2 regions of the Streptomyces sp. NPDC079141 genome follow, and region 2 is predicted to be linked to the other one. Evidence: riboswitches for the same ligand, from Rfam matches in the RefSeq annotation. Region 2 holds a riboswitch; the other holds the start of a gene.
The links. Region 2 has a riboswitch for S-adenosylmethionine ahead of thrC (threonine synthase). Riboswitches for the same ligand answer to the same signal wherever they lie in the genome.
Positions count from the first base shown of each region.

Region 1 (5,644 bases), on a different contig from region 2:
CCGGCCGTCGACATCGTCGGCACGGGCGGCGACCGGGCCAGGACGGTCAACATCTCGACCATGTCGGCCATCGTGATCGCGGGCACCGGGGCGAAGGTCGTCAAGCACGGCAACCGGGCGTCGTCCTCGGCGAGCGGCTCGTCGGACGTGCTGGAGAAGCTCGGCATCAACCTGGACCTGTCGCCCGAGCGGGTGGCGCAGGTGGTGGACCAGGCCGGGATCACCTTCTGCTTCGCGGCCAAGTTCCACCCCTCGATGCGGTTCGTCGGCGCGGTCCGCCGGGACCTGGGGATTCCGACCTCGTTCAACCTCCTCGGCCCGCTGACCAACCCCGCCCGGGTCACCTCCTCGGCGATCGGCTGCTTCGACACCCGTATGGCCGGGCTGATGGCCGGTGTGCTGGCCGAGCGCGGCTCGTCCGCACTGGTGTTCCGCGGCGACGACGGGCTCGACGAGCTGACGACCACGGCCACCTCCCGGGTGTGGATCGTCCGCGACGGCAAGGTCACCGAGGAGGCCTTCGACCCGCGGGAGGTCGGCATCGAGCTGGTCCCGGTCGAGGCTCTGCGGGGCGCGGACGCGTCGTACAACGCGGAGGTCGCCCGGCGGCTCCTGGACGGCGAGACCGGCCCCGTGCGCGAGGCGGTGCTGCTGAACTCGGCGGCGGCGCTGGTGGCCCTGAACCCGACCGAGGCCCCCCTGACGGACCAGATCCGCGCCGGGATGGCGAGGGCCGCGGAGTCCATCGACTCGGGGGCGGCGAAGCGGACGCTGGAGCGCTGGGTGGCGGCCAGCAACGCGTAGGTTCCGTGCCGGGATGTCCCGCGATCCGGACACGGGTTGCGGGACATCGATCACTTCACGTACGTTCCTGTACCAGGTCATGAGTGACAGTCATGAGGCCCCGGCCGACTGTCCGGCAACCCTCCGTCCGTGGCGGGGTGCCCCGGGTGAAGACCAGGCCGTAGCCACAAAGGCTTACGGCAAGCGCGGACCCCTCGCGTCACCAGGGGTCCTGGTCGTCGAGGAGTCTTCCGTGAGCAAGCGAATGCGATAGGGCCGCAGAGCCCCGCCTCCGCATCCCCTTTTCTCCGCTTTTCCCGCATGCCGTTGCCTGCTGCCGGCATGCCCTCTCACGGGAGTTCCGTCATGTCTGTCTCCAGCGTTGCCGCCGACCAGTCCGTTTGTGCCCCCCTGGCCGTTCTGGGCCGGGATGTCACGGTCCCGCTCGTCACCGGCGGCGAGGTCACCTACGCGGCCCTCGACTACGCCGCCAGCGCCCCCGCCCTCCAGCGGGTCTGGGACGACGTGGCGGCCTACGCGCCGTACTACGGCAGCGTCCACCGGGGCGCCGGATACCTCTCCCAGCTGTCCACGGACCTCTTCGAGAACGCCCGCAGGACCGTCGCCGAGTTTCTCGACTGCCGCGCCGACGACCAGCTGATCTTCACGCGCTCCACCACCGACTCGCTGAACCTGCTGGCCGCGGCCCTCCCTGCCGACTGCCAGGTCTTCGTCTTCGAGACCGAGCACCACGCCTCGCTGCTGCCCTGGCAGGACGCGAAGGTCACCTACCTCAACGCCCCGCGCACCCCGCAGCAGGCCGTGGCCACCCTGGAGCGCGCCCTCGCCGACCGCGACCCCTACGGCCCGGCCCTGGTCTGCGTCACCGGCGCCTCGAACGTCACCGGCGAGCTGTGGCCCGTACGGGAACTCGCCGCCGCCGCCCATGCGCACGGCGCCCGGATCGTCCTCGACGCCGCCCAGCTCGCCCCGCACCACCCGGTGTCCGTCCAGGATCTCGACGTCGACTGGGTCGCCTTCTCCGGCCACAAGCTCTACGCCCCCTTCGGCTCTGGCGTACTGGCCGGCCGCGCCGACTGGCTGCGCGCGGCCGACCCCTACCTCGCGGGCGGCGGCGCCAGCCGCAAGGTCACCCGGCGCGAGGACGGGGGAGTGGCCGTGGAGTGGCACGAGAGCGCGGCGCGGCACGAGGCCGGGTCGCCGAACGTCATCGGTGTCTACTCCATCGCGTCGGCCTGCAAGGCGCTGACGGAGGCGGGCTTCGACACCCTGGTCGCCCGTGAGCAGCACCTGATCGAGAAGGTCCGGGCGGGCCTCGCCGAGGTCCCGGAGGTGCGTGTCCTCTCCCTGTTCGGCGACGACGCCCCGCGGGTCGGCGTGATCTCCTTCGTCGTCGAGGGCTGGAACAGCTCCCACTTCGCCGCCGCGCTCTCCGCCGAGTACGGCATCGGCGTCCGCGACGGTCTGTTCTGCGCCCACCCGCTGGTCCGCACCCTGCTGGGCAGCGACCCGCAGACGCAGGGTGAGTGCGGTGCCCCCGAGGCGGCGCCCGGCGAGAAGTCCCTCAACGCGATCCGGGTCAGCTTCGGCGCGGGTACGCCGGACGAGCACGTCGAGCGGTTCGTGAACGCCGTGCGCGAACTCGTCACCGACGGCGCGAAGTGGAACTACCGCACGGAGGACGGGCGTTGCGTCCCGGCGGTCTGAAGCGGATCGGGGGTGTGCGGCGGTCGCCGCACACCCCCGATCCCGTGTCCTAGCTGTCCAGGCCGAGCGCGAACGCCGCCTCCAGGTCGTGCTGCGAGTACGTCCGGAACGCCACGTGCGTGTCCGTGCCCTCCACGCCGGGGATCTTGCTGATCCGGCCGGGGATGACCTCGGCGAGGTCCTCGTGCTGCTTCACCCGGACCATCGCGATCAGGTCGTAGGTACCGGTGACGGAGAAGACCTCGCTCACGCTGTCCAGCGAAGCGATCTGCTCCGCGATCTCGGGGATCCGGTCCACGCTGGTCTTGATGAGGACGATCGCGGTGATCACGGCTGGTTCTCTCCCTCGGGGGCCGGCGTCGCTGGGGTGGCCTTCACTCTAGTCGTACGGCCGAACCGCACCCAGGCGAAGCAGAGGCCCAGGCCGAAGCCCACGAGGTGCGCCAGATAGGCCACCCCCGGCCCGCTCGCCGCCCGCCCCGCCGCCAGCCACTGCAGGGCCGCCCAGAACGGCAGCACGATCCACGCCGGGAAGCGCAGCGGCAGGAAGAACAGGAACGGCAGCAGGCTGGTCACCCGGGCCCGTGGGAACAGCGCCAGGAACGCCCCGAGGACCGCGGAGATCGCGCCGGACGCGCCGACCAGGGACTGCTCGGAGTCGGCGTTGGCGGCCGCGTAGCCCAGCAGGGCGAGATAGCCGCAGCCCAGATAGAACAGGGTGAACTGGACGCGGCCCATCCGTTCCTCGGTGAGCACGCCGAAGACGTAGAGAAACAGCATGTTGCCCAGCAGGTGCACCCAGCTGCCGTGGACGAAGAGGGCCGTGGCCGGGGTCAGGGCGGCGCGGGCCGAGCCTTCGAACAGTTCGGCCGGGACCACGCCCCAGCGGCGGAAATAGGCGCGCTGCGCGGCGAGCAGTTCGTCGCCGGTGCCGTACACCGGATTGAGGCCCGAGGCGGGGCCGATCAGGAAGATCAGCGAGCACAGGGCGATCAGTCCGTATGTCACCGGCGAAGGCGTCCGGACCGCTCTGCCGACCGTTGTGCTCCAGTTGCTGATCATGAACACAGAGCATGACGTAACAGGATGGAATAGAACAGACTGCCTCGCCGCCGTGGACGCCCGAGCGGCGAGTCCCCGCCAGGCCGTAGGGTTACGAGCCACACGCACCGGGGACACCGGTGAGTCACCGACACTGGAAGGAAAGAACAGTCGCGATGACGGTTCCCCTGCCGACCGCCACCACGCGGTGGCGCTGCACCCTCTGCGGCAACCTCACCCGCTTCGACGTGACGCGTTCGTCGAAGGTCGTCGAGTACGTCCACCTCGACCTGGCCGGCGAGCCGAACGTGGAGGAGCGCGAGGTGGTCAGTGAGACCATCGAGTCGGTCCGCTGCCGCTGGTGCAATGCCGTGGACCAGGTGGAACTCGTGGACAGGCCGGGCGCCGGCTCCTGATCGGGAGCGGGCCCCGCACAGGCGATCCCCCCTGCCGGGGGATCCGCACAGGTATTGGGGTGACGACGGATGGTGGAGACCGCAGGCGGGGGGCCGGGCGACGGCGCCGCCGAGGTGCTCGACCGTCCGCTGCCCGATGGAGTGCGCCGCCGGGTCGTACAGATCGTCTCCGACGGCTTCGGTGGGCTGACCGTCGGTGAACTCCCGGCCCAGCTACGGCAGTACGCCCGTTTTGCTCCGAACCGGCGGGCCAAGTTCGCCGGTAACGCGATGGCTGCCGCGCTGGAGACCGATCCGCTGTTCCGGCAGCGCATCGGGGAGAAGCTGAGAGAGGCCCAGCCGGAACTCACCGGCGCCCTCGACTCGGGCTCGCCGCCCCCGGCCGCGGATCCGCTGGACGTCGCGGCCGCGGCCTACGTACTGCGGCCCACCGGCTGGGTGAAGCTCGTGACCGCGGCCGGCGAGGAGGCCCAGCGGGTCGACGCCGAGCGCGCCGACGAGGAGAGCCGGGCCGAGCTGGAGCGGCTGCGCGGCGAACTCGCCCTGGCCCGGGAGCTGACCCGGGCGGAGACCGAGCGGCTGCGCGCCGAACTGGAGACGGCCAAGAAGGAAGCCGAATCGCTTCACCGCAAGCTGCGCGCCGCTCTCAGCGATGTCAAGCGTGGTGAGGCGGCGCTGCGCAAGGTGCACGTCGAGACCGAGGCCCTGCGTGCCGAGGCGCATGCGCAGGTGTCCGCCGCCGAGAGCGAGACCCGGCGGCTGAAGGGGCGGCTCGGCGAGGCCGAGGCCGCTCTGGAGGCCACCCGCCGGGCCGCGCGCGAGGGCCGCAGCGTCGAGGACATGCGGGTCCGGCTGCTGCTGGACACCCTGCTGGACGCCGCCCAAGGGCTGCGCCGGGAGCTGGCGTTGCCGCCGGTGTCGGTGCGTCCGGCGGAGACCGTGGATGCGGTCGAACCGGGACGTATGACGCCGAAGGACATCGCCGCGCGGGCGCTGTCCGAGAACGACCCCGCGATTCTCGACCAGTTGCTCGCCCTGCCCCAGGCGCATCTGGTCGTCGACGGCTACAACGTCACCAAGACCGGCTATCCGCAGATGCCGTTGGAGAAGCAGCGCCTCAGGCTGCTCGGGCAGCTCTCGCAGCTGGCCGCGCAGACCGGCGCCGAGGTGACGTGTGTCTTCGACGGCGCCGAACTGGCCGCGCCGGTGCTGCTCGCGCCGCCGCGCGGGGTCCGTGTGCTGTTCTCCAAGCCCGGTGTCACGGCGGACGAACTGATCCGTCAGCTGGTGCGCGCCGAGCCGCCCGGCCGGCCGGTCATCGTCGCCTCGACCGACCGCGAGGTGGCCGACGGGGTCGCCAAGGCGGGCGCCCGGCCGGTGGCTTCTGCGGTGCTTCTCAAGCGCCTGTCCTGAAGGTCAACGTACAGACGCATTGCCCGAATTGACGGAAGCGTCACGCAACGTAGCGTCAAGTGGACATCACTGCACGTGGGTTGATGGCAAAGAATGCGGACGGTAACCGGGATAAATCGCCCATGGGTTTGAACTGATCACAGCTGTGTCACTAGGGTCTGCCTTCGAACCTTCGAACCTTCGCTCGGAAGGTCACTGAGAAGAAGGAGCTCGCCTCCGTGGCGTCCCACCGTCGACCCAAGCAGCCGAGCCGCGCGCGTGTC
Region 1 covers NZ_JBFBLP010000002.1:494,183-499,826, forward strand. Annotated here, with positions in the region: gene trpD (anthranilate phosphoribosyltransferase) at 1-804, shown strand, start outside; SAM riboswitch class IV at 880-996, shown strand; gene AB0Q90_RS07320 (aminotransferase class V-fold PLP-dependent enzyme) at 1,150-2,511, shown strand; gene AB0Q90_RS07325 (Lrp/AsnC ligand binding domain-containing protein) at 2,561-2,842, opposite strand; gene AB0Q90_RS07330 (rhomboid family intramembrane serine protease) at 2,839-3,573, opposite strand; gene AB0Q90_RS07335 (hypothetical protein) at 3,729-3,968, shown strand; gene AB0Q90_RS07340 (NYN domain-containing protein) at 4,038-5,381, shown strand; gene AB0Q90_RS07345 (NlpC/P60 family protein) at 5,600-5,644, shown strand, end outside.
Region 1: linked by a shared signal. The riboswitch ahead of AB0Q90_RS07320 (aminotransferase class V-fold PLP-dependent enzyme) and the one ahead of thrC (threonine synthase) in region 2 are both predicted to bind S-adenosylmethionine.

Region 2 (5,644 bases):
CCGGCCCGCGGGCCTCACCGACCCGGTCCTTCGTTGTCACTCTCACCTTCAGAGTGCTAACGCCAATGATTAGCACTCGACCCAAGAGAGTGCAAGGCGCGCTCGCGAAGCGGGCGCTCGTTGAGGGGTGGTGGTCGGGTGACGGGCGGGTGCAAGCGGCTCTCGGGGATCGAACGGAGACAGAGCGGGACATGCCGAAGGGCTCGTACCCGCGGGGTGGGTACCCCGAGGCACGAGCCCTTCAACAGAAGACGTCGCTTGCGGTTCGTTGGTCGCGCGTTCAGGCAGTGACGCGAACCATGTCGGCCTGCGGGCCTTTCTGGCCCTGCGAGATCTCGAACTCGACCCGCTGGCCCTCTTCCAGGGTGCGGTAGCCGTCCATCTGGATCGCGCTGTAGTGGACGAAAACATCCGCACCACCGTCGACCGCGATGAAGCCGTACCCCTTCTCCGCGTTGAACCACTTGACGGTGCCCTGAGCCATGCCTAACTCCCCTATTACTGGCCCTTGCACAGATCCACACTTCGCGGATCCGGGTCAGACCTCACCCCCCACGGTTTGGGGGCGTGCGCCGGAACGCGTCGACCGCGGCTGAATGTATCTGTCCAACTGCCGTCTGCAACAGGTCAATCGGACGAGAATTCTGGACGCGCGCGGTCCGGAATGTAGTGAGAATTCGCCCGAATTCAGGGCAAGTCGGGCCCCATAAATAGCACAGAAGGCGCAAAAGACACGCACACTTTGGCTACTTCTCATCGCATGCGAAGCCGGTGCTCATATGCGTCCGGCATGCGGGGAGCCGCTGTTTCCCCAACTCTATCGCGCTCAACCATGCAGAATTGCCCCCTCCGTTTCTCTTACGGAGAGGGCAATTCGATGAACTCTTGGTGACGGCGATTACCGACGGTAAGGATCAGCCGCCGGCGACGGCCGGAATGATCGACACGCCGGCACCGTCCGGCGTCGCCGTCTCCAGGCCCTGCTCGAAGCGGACGTCGTCGTCGTTGACGTACACGTTGACGAACCGACGCAGCTTGCCCTGGTCGTCGAGCACCCGGGCGGCGATCCCGGTGTGGTTCTTCTCCAGGTCGGCGATGACCTCGGCGAGGGTGCCGCCCTCGGCGGTCACTTCGGCCTGGCCGCCGGTGTAGGTGCGCAGGATGGTGGGGATGCGAACGGAAACGCTCACGGTGGAAACCTCCGGAAGGGAAACAAACCTAGGGGCGCGGGGAACTGCGCGACCAGCCCCCACCGGCCCGCAGACGACAACAGCTACACGAGCCCGGCCTCACGGAACGACTCAAGGTTGGGACGAATCGTCGCCGTCAGACCAGTCCCGGCCACCGCATCCAACGTCTTGAGACCGTCACCCGTGTTCAGCACGACCGTCGTCAACGTCGGATCCAGCAGCCCGTTCTCGATCAGCTTCCGCGTCACACCCACGGTGACACCACCGGCGGTCTCCGCGAAGATCCCCTCGGTCCTGGCAAGGACCTTGATCGCCTCGACGATCTGCTCGTCCGTCACGTCCTCCACCGCGCCACCGGTCCGCCGGGCGATGTCCAGGACGTACGGCCCGTCCGCCGGGTTGCCGATGGCCAGCGACTTGGCGATGGTGTTCGGCTTCTGCGGGCGGACGACGTCGTGGCCCGCCTTGTACGCCACCGACACCGGCGAGCAGCCCTCCGCCTGCGCACCGAAGATCTTGTACGGCTTGTCCTCGACGAGCCCGAGCTTGATCAGCTCCTGCAGACCCTTGTCGATCTTCGTGAGCTGGGAGCCGGAGGCGATCGGCACGACGAGCTGGTCGGGCAGCTGCCAGCCGAGCTGCTCGCAGATCTCGTACGCGAGGGTCTTGGAGCCCTCCGCGTAGTACGGCCGCAGGTTGACGTTGACGAAGCCCCAGCCCTCGCCGGCCGGGTCGCCGATCAGCTCGGAGCAGAAACGGTTCACGTCGTCGTAGTTGCCCTCGATGCCGACGAGCTCACCGCCGTAGACCGCGGCCATGACGACCTTGCCCTGCTCCAGGTCGTGCGGGATGAACACGCAGGAGCGGAAGCCGGCGCGGGCGGCGGCGGCGCCGACGGCGCCGGCCAGGTTGCCGGTGGAGGAGCAGGAGAGCGTGGTGAAGCCGAAGGCGCGCGCGGCCTCCAGGGCCTGGGCGACGACGCGGTCCTTGAAGGAGTGCGTCGGGTTACCGGAGTCGTCCTTCACATACAAACCGCCGGTCACGCCGAGCTCACGGGCCAGATTGTCGGCCTTGACGAGCTTGGTCCAGCCCGGGTTGATGTTGGGCTTGTCGGCCACGTCCGCGGGGACGGGCAGCAGCGGCGCATAACGCCAGATGTTCGCGGGACCCGCTTCGATGCGCTTGCGGAGCTCTTCGGTGTCGTAGGCCGAGAAGTCGTAGGCGATCTCCAGCGGGCCGAAACACTCCTCGCATGCAAAGAGCGGTCCGAGGGGTACCCGGTGACCGCACTCGCGGCAGCTCAGGGCCGCGGCGGGACCGAGGTCGACAGTGGAGTTTCCGGTGCTTGCAACAGTCTGCACAGCCATGTGAGGCGAGGCCCTTTCTCCTCATCTTCCTCACGACGCATCTCGTCGTGAGACGGATTTGGCACCTTCCCTAGCCGGGAGCCTCGCGTGAACGAGACCGACTGGAGGGTTGCCGGGGCTTCATCGGGCCGTATCCCTCTGCCCCTCTGGATGAGCGGTATGTAGTTGTAAGCGCTAACGACCCCTGACATGCGATGGTCATCAGCGTTGCTCAAGACTGTAACCGAAGGCCAGGACAGTGAAGAGAGCCGTCCGAACCGCGAGACACGTGAGGAGCCGCAGACTGTGCTGGAAGAAGTCGAGCGCTGGCTGAGCACCCGGTCCTGGTCCGCGACCGATCGCCCGCTCCACAAGATCCTGGCCGCCAAACGCAGCACGGGCCAGTCGGTCTCCGTCGTGCTGCCCGCGCTCAACGAGGAGGAGACGGTCGGCGAGATCGTCGCCGTGATCCGTCACGACCTCATGCAGCAGGTCCCGCTCGTCGACGAGATCGTCGTCGTCGACTCCGGGTCGACCGACCGTACCTCCGAGGTCGCCGCGGCGGCCGGGGCGACGGTGGTGCACCGGGACGAGATCCTGCCCCGCATACCGGCCGTGCCGGGCAAGGGCGAGGTGCTCTGGCGCTCGCTGCTGGTCACCCGGGGCGACATCGTCTGCTTCATCGACGCCGACCTGAAGGAGTTCAAGTCGGAGTTCGTCTCGGGGATCGTGGGCCCGCTGCTCACCGAACCCGGGGTGGACCTGGTCAAGGCGATGTACGACCGTCCGCTCGGCCAGGCCGCCGGGCAGGGCGGCCGGGTCACCGAGCTGATGGCCCGCCCGCTGCTGAACATGCACTGGCCGCAGCTGGCCGGGTTCGTGCAGCCGCTGGGCGGCGAGTACGCGGCCCGTCGCACGCTGCTGGAACAGCTGCCGTTCCCGGTGGGCTACGGCGTGGAGCTGGGCATGCTGATCGACGCCCTGCACCTGGTGGGCCTGGACGCGCTGGCCCAGGTCGACGTCGGGGTCCGCAAGCACCGGCACCAGGACGGGCAGGCGCTCGGCCGGATGTCCGCCGCGATCTACCGCACGGCACAGCTGCGGCTGGCCCGCGGGCATCTCATCCGCCCCTCGCTCACCCAGTTCGAGCGCGGCGAGGACGGTTTCGAGCCACGTACGTACTCCGTGGACACGGAGGAGCGGCCGCCGATGGTGGAGATCACCGAGTACGCGTCACGCAAGGTGGCGTAGCGCACGTCTCGACGGGCGGCTCGTACGTTTGAGCGTTTACGGTGCGGGCTAGGTTGGAGCACATGGCTTCCACGCACGGTGCTGCCCAGGTGCTGGTCGCGTCGAATCGCGGCCCGGTGTCCTACGAGGTGCAGGAGGACGGATCGCTGCACGCCAAGCGGGGTGGCGGCGGACTGGTGTCGGGCCTGTCGGCCATCGGCCCGGACGCCGGCGCCCTGTGGGTGTGCTCGGCGCTGTCCGACGGTGACCGCGAGGCGGTCCGGCGCGGGGTCGGCGAGGCCGGCGTACGGATGCTGGACATCGACGCCGAGGTGCATGCCGACGCGTACAACGGCATCGCCAACTCGGTGCTGTGGTTCGTCCACCACATGCTCTACCAGACGCCGGTCGAGCCGCTGTTCGACAACGAGTTCTGGCGGCAGTGGGGGAACTACGCCCGCTACAACCGGGCCTTCGCCGAGGCGCTGGCCGAGGAGGCGGGCGACGGGGCGGCGGTCCTGGTCCAGGACTACCACCTGACGCTGGTGCCGGGCATGCTGCGCCGGCTGCGCCCGGACCTGCGGATCGCCCACTTCTCGCACACCCCGTGGGCCCCGGTGGACTACTTCCGCATGCTGCCCGACCGGGTGGCCCGCGAGGTGCTGGAGGGCATGCTCGGCGCCGACCGGCTCGGCTTCCTCACCCACCGCTGGGCGGACGCGTTCACCGCGTGCTGCACGGAGATCGCGGGCGGCCTCGGGGACACCGAGGTCGGGGTGCACGGACTGGGCGCAGACGCGGACTTCCTGCGCAAGCGGTCGCACGAGGCCGACGTCGAGGAACGGATGGCGGCGCTGCGGACGGAGATCGGGGCGGGGCCGGACGGGGAGCCGCGCAAGGCGATCGTGCGGGTGGACCGCACCGAGCTGTCCAAGAACATCGTGCGGGGCCTGCTGGCGTACCGGGAGCTGCTGACGGCGTTCCCGTGGTGGCAGGAACGCGTGGTGCACGTGGCCTTCGCGTACCCGTCCCGCCAGGACCTGGCGGTGTACCGGGACTACACGGCCGAGGTGCGGCGGCTGGCGGACTCGATCAACGAGGAGTTCGGTACGGCGGACTGGACGCCGGTCGTGCTCCATGTCAAGGACGACTTCGCGCGCTCCCTGGCCGCGTACCGGATCGCCGACGTGGCGCTGGTGAACCCCATCCGGGACGGCATGAACCTGGTCGCGAAGGAGGTGCCGGTCGTGTCCGACGAGGGCTGCGTGCTGGTGCTGTCGCGGGAGGCCGGGGCGTTCGAGGAGCTGGGCGAGGACGCGGTCGTGGTCAACCCGTACGACATCGGGGGGACGGCGAACGCGCTCCACGAGGCGCTGGGGATGCCGGCGGGCGAGCGGGCGGAACGGACGAAGCGGCTGGCGGCGTCCGCGACCGCGCTGCCGCCGGCGGCGTGGTTCCTGGAGCAGCTGCGCGCACTGACCGGCTGAGATCTGCATGCGTGCCTCCGGCTCCCGTGGATATGGTCCCCGTATGGGCAGCCATACGGACTCCACGGACGCACTGCCGACCCCTTCCACCCCCGCCGGACGAGCCGGTCTGGACGCGCTGCTGGCGCGGCCCGACCGCGCGGTGATCGCGCTCGACTTCGACGGGACGCTCGCGCCGATCGTGGCGGACCCCGAACAGGCCCGCGCCCACCCCGAGGCGGTGCCCGCGCTGGCCGCCCTCGCGCCGAAGGTGGCCGCCGTCGCCGTGGTCACCGGACGCCCGGCCGGCGTCGCCGTCCGCTACGGCGGTTTCGCCGGCGTTCGCGGCCTGGAGCACCTCGTCGTGCTCGGCCACTACGGCGCCGAACGCTGGGACGCCGTCTCCGCCACC
Region 2 covers NZ_JBFBLP010000005.1:148,618-154,261, reverse strand. Annotated here, with positions in the region: gene AB0Q90_RS17400 (cold-shock protein) at 281-484, opposite strand; gene AB0Q90_RS17395 (MoaD/ThiS family protein) at 915-1,190, opposite strand; gene thrC (threonine synthase) at 1,274-2,557, opposite strand; SAM riboswitch class I at 2,576-2,714, opposite strand; gene AB0Q90_RS17385 (glucosyl-3-phosphoglycerate synthase) at 2,843-3,787, shown strand; gene AB0Q90_RS17380 (trehalose-6-phosphate synthase) at 3,850-5,253, shown strand; gene otsB (trehalose-phosphatase) at 5,297-5,644, shown strand, end outside.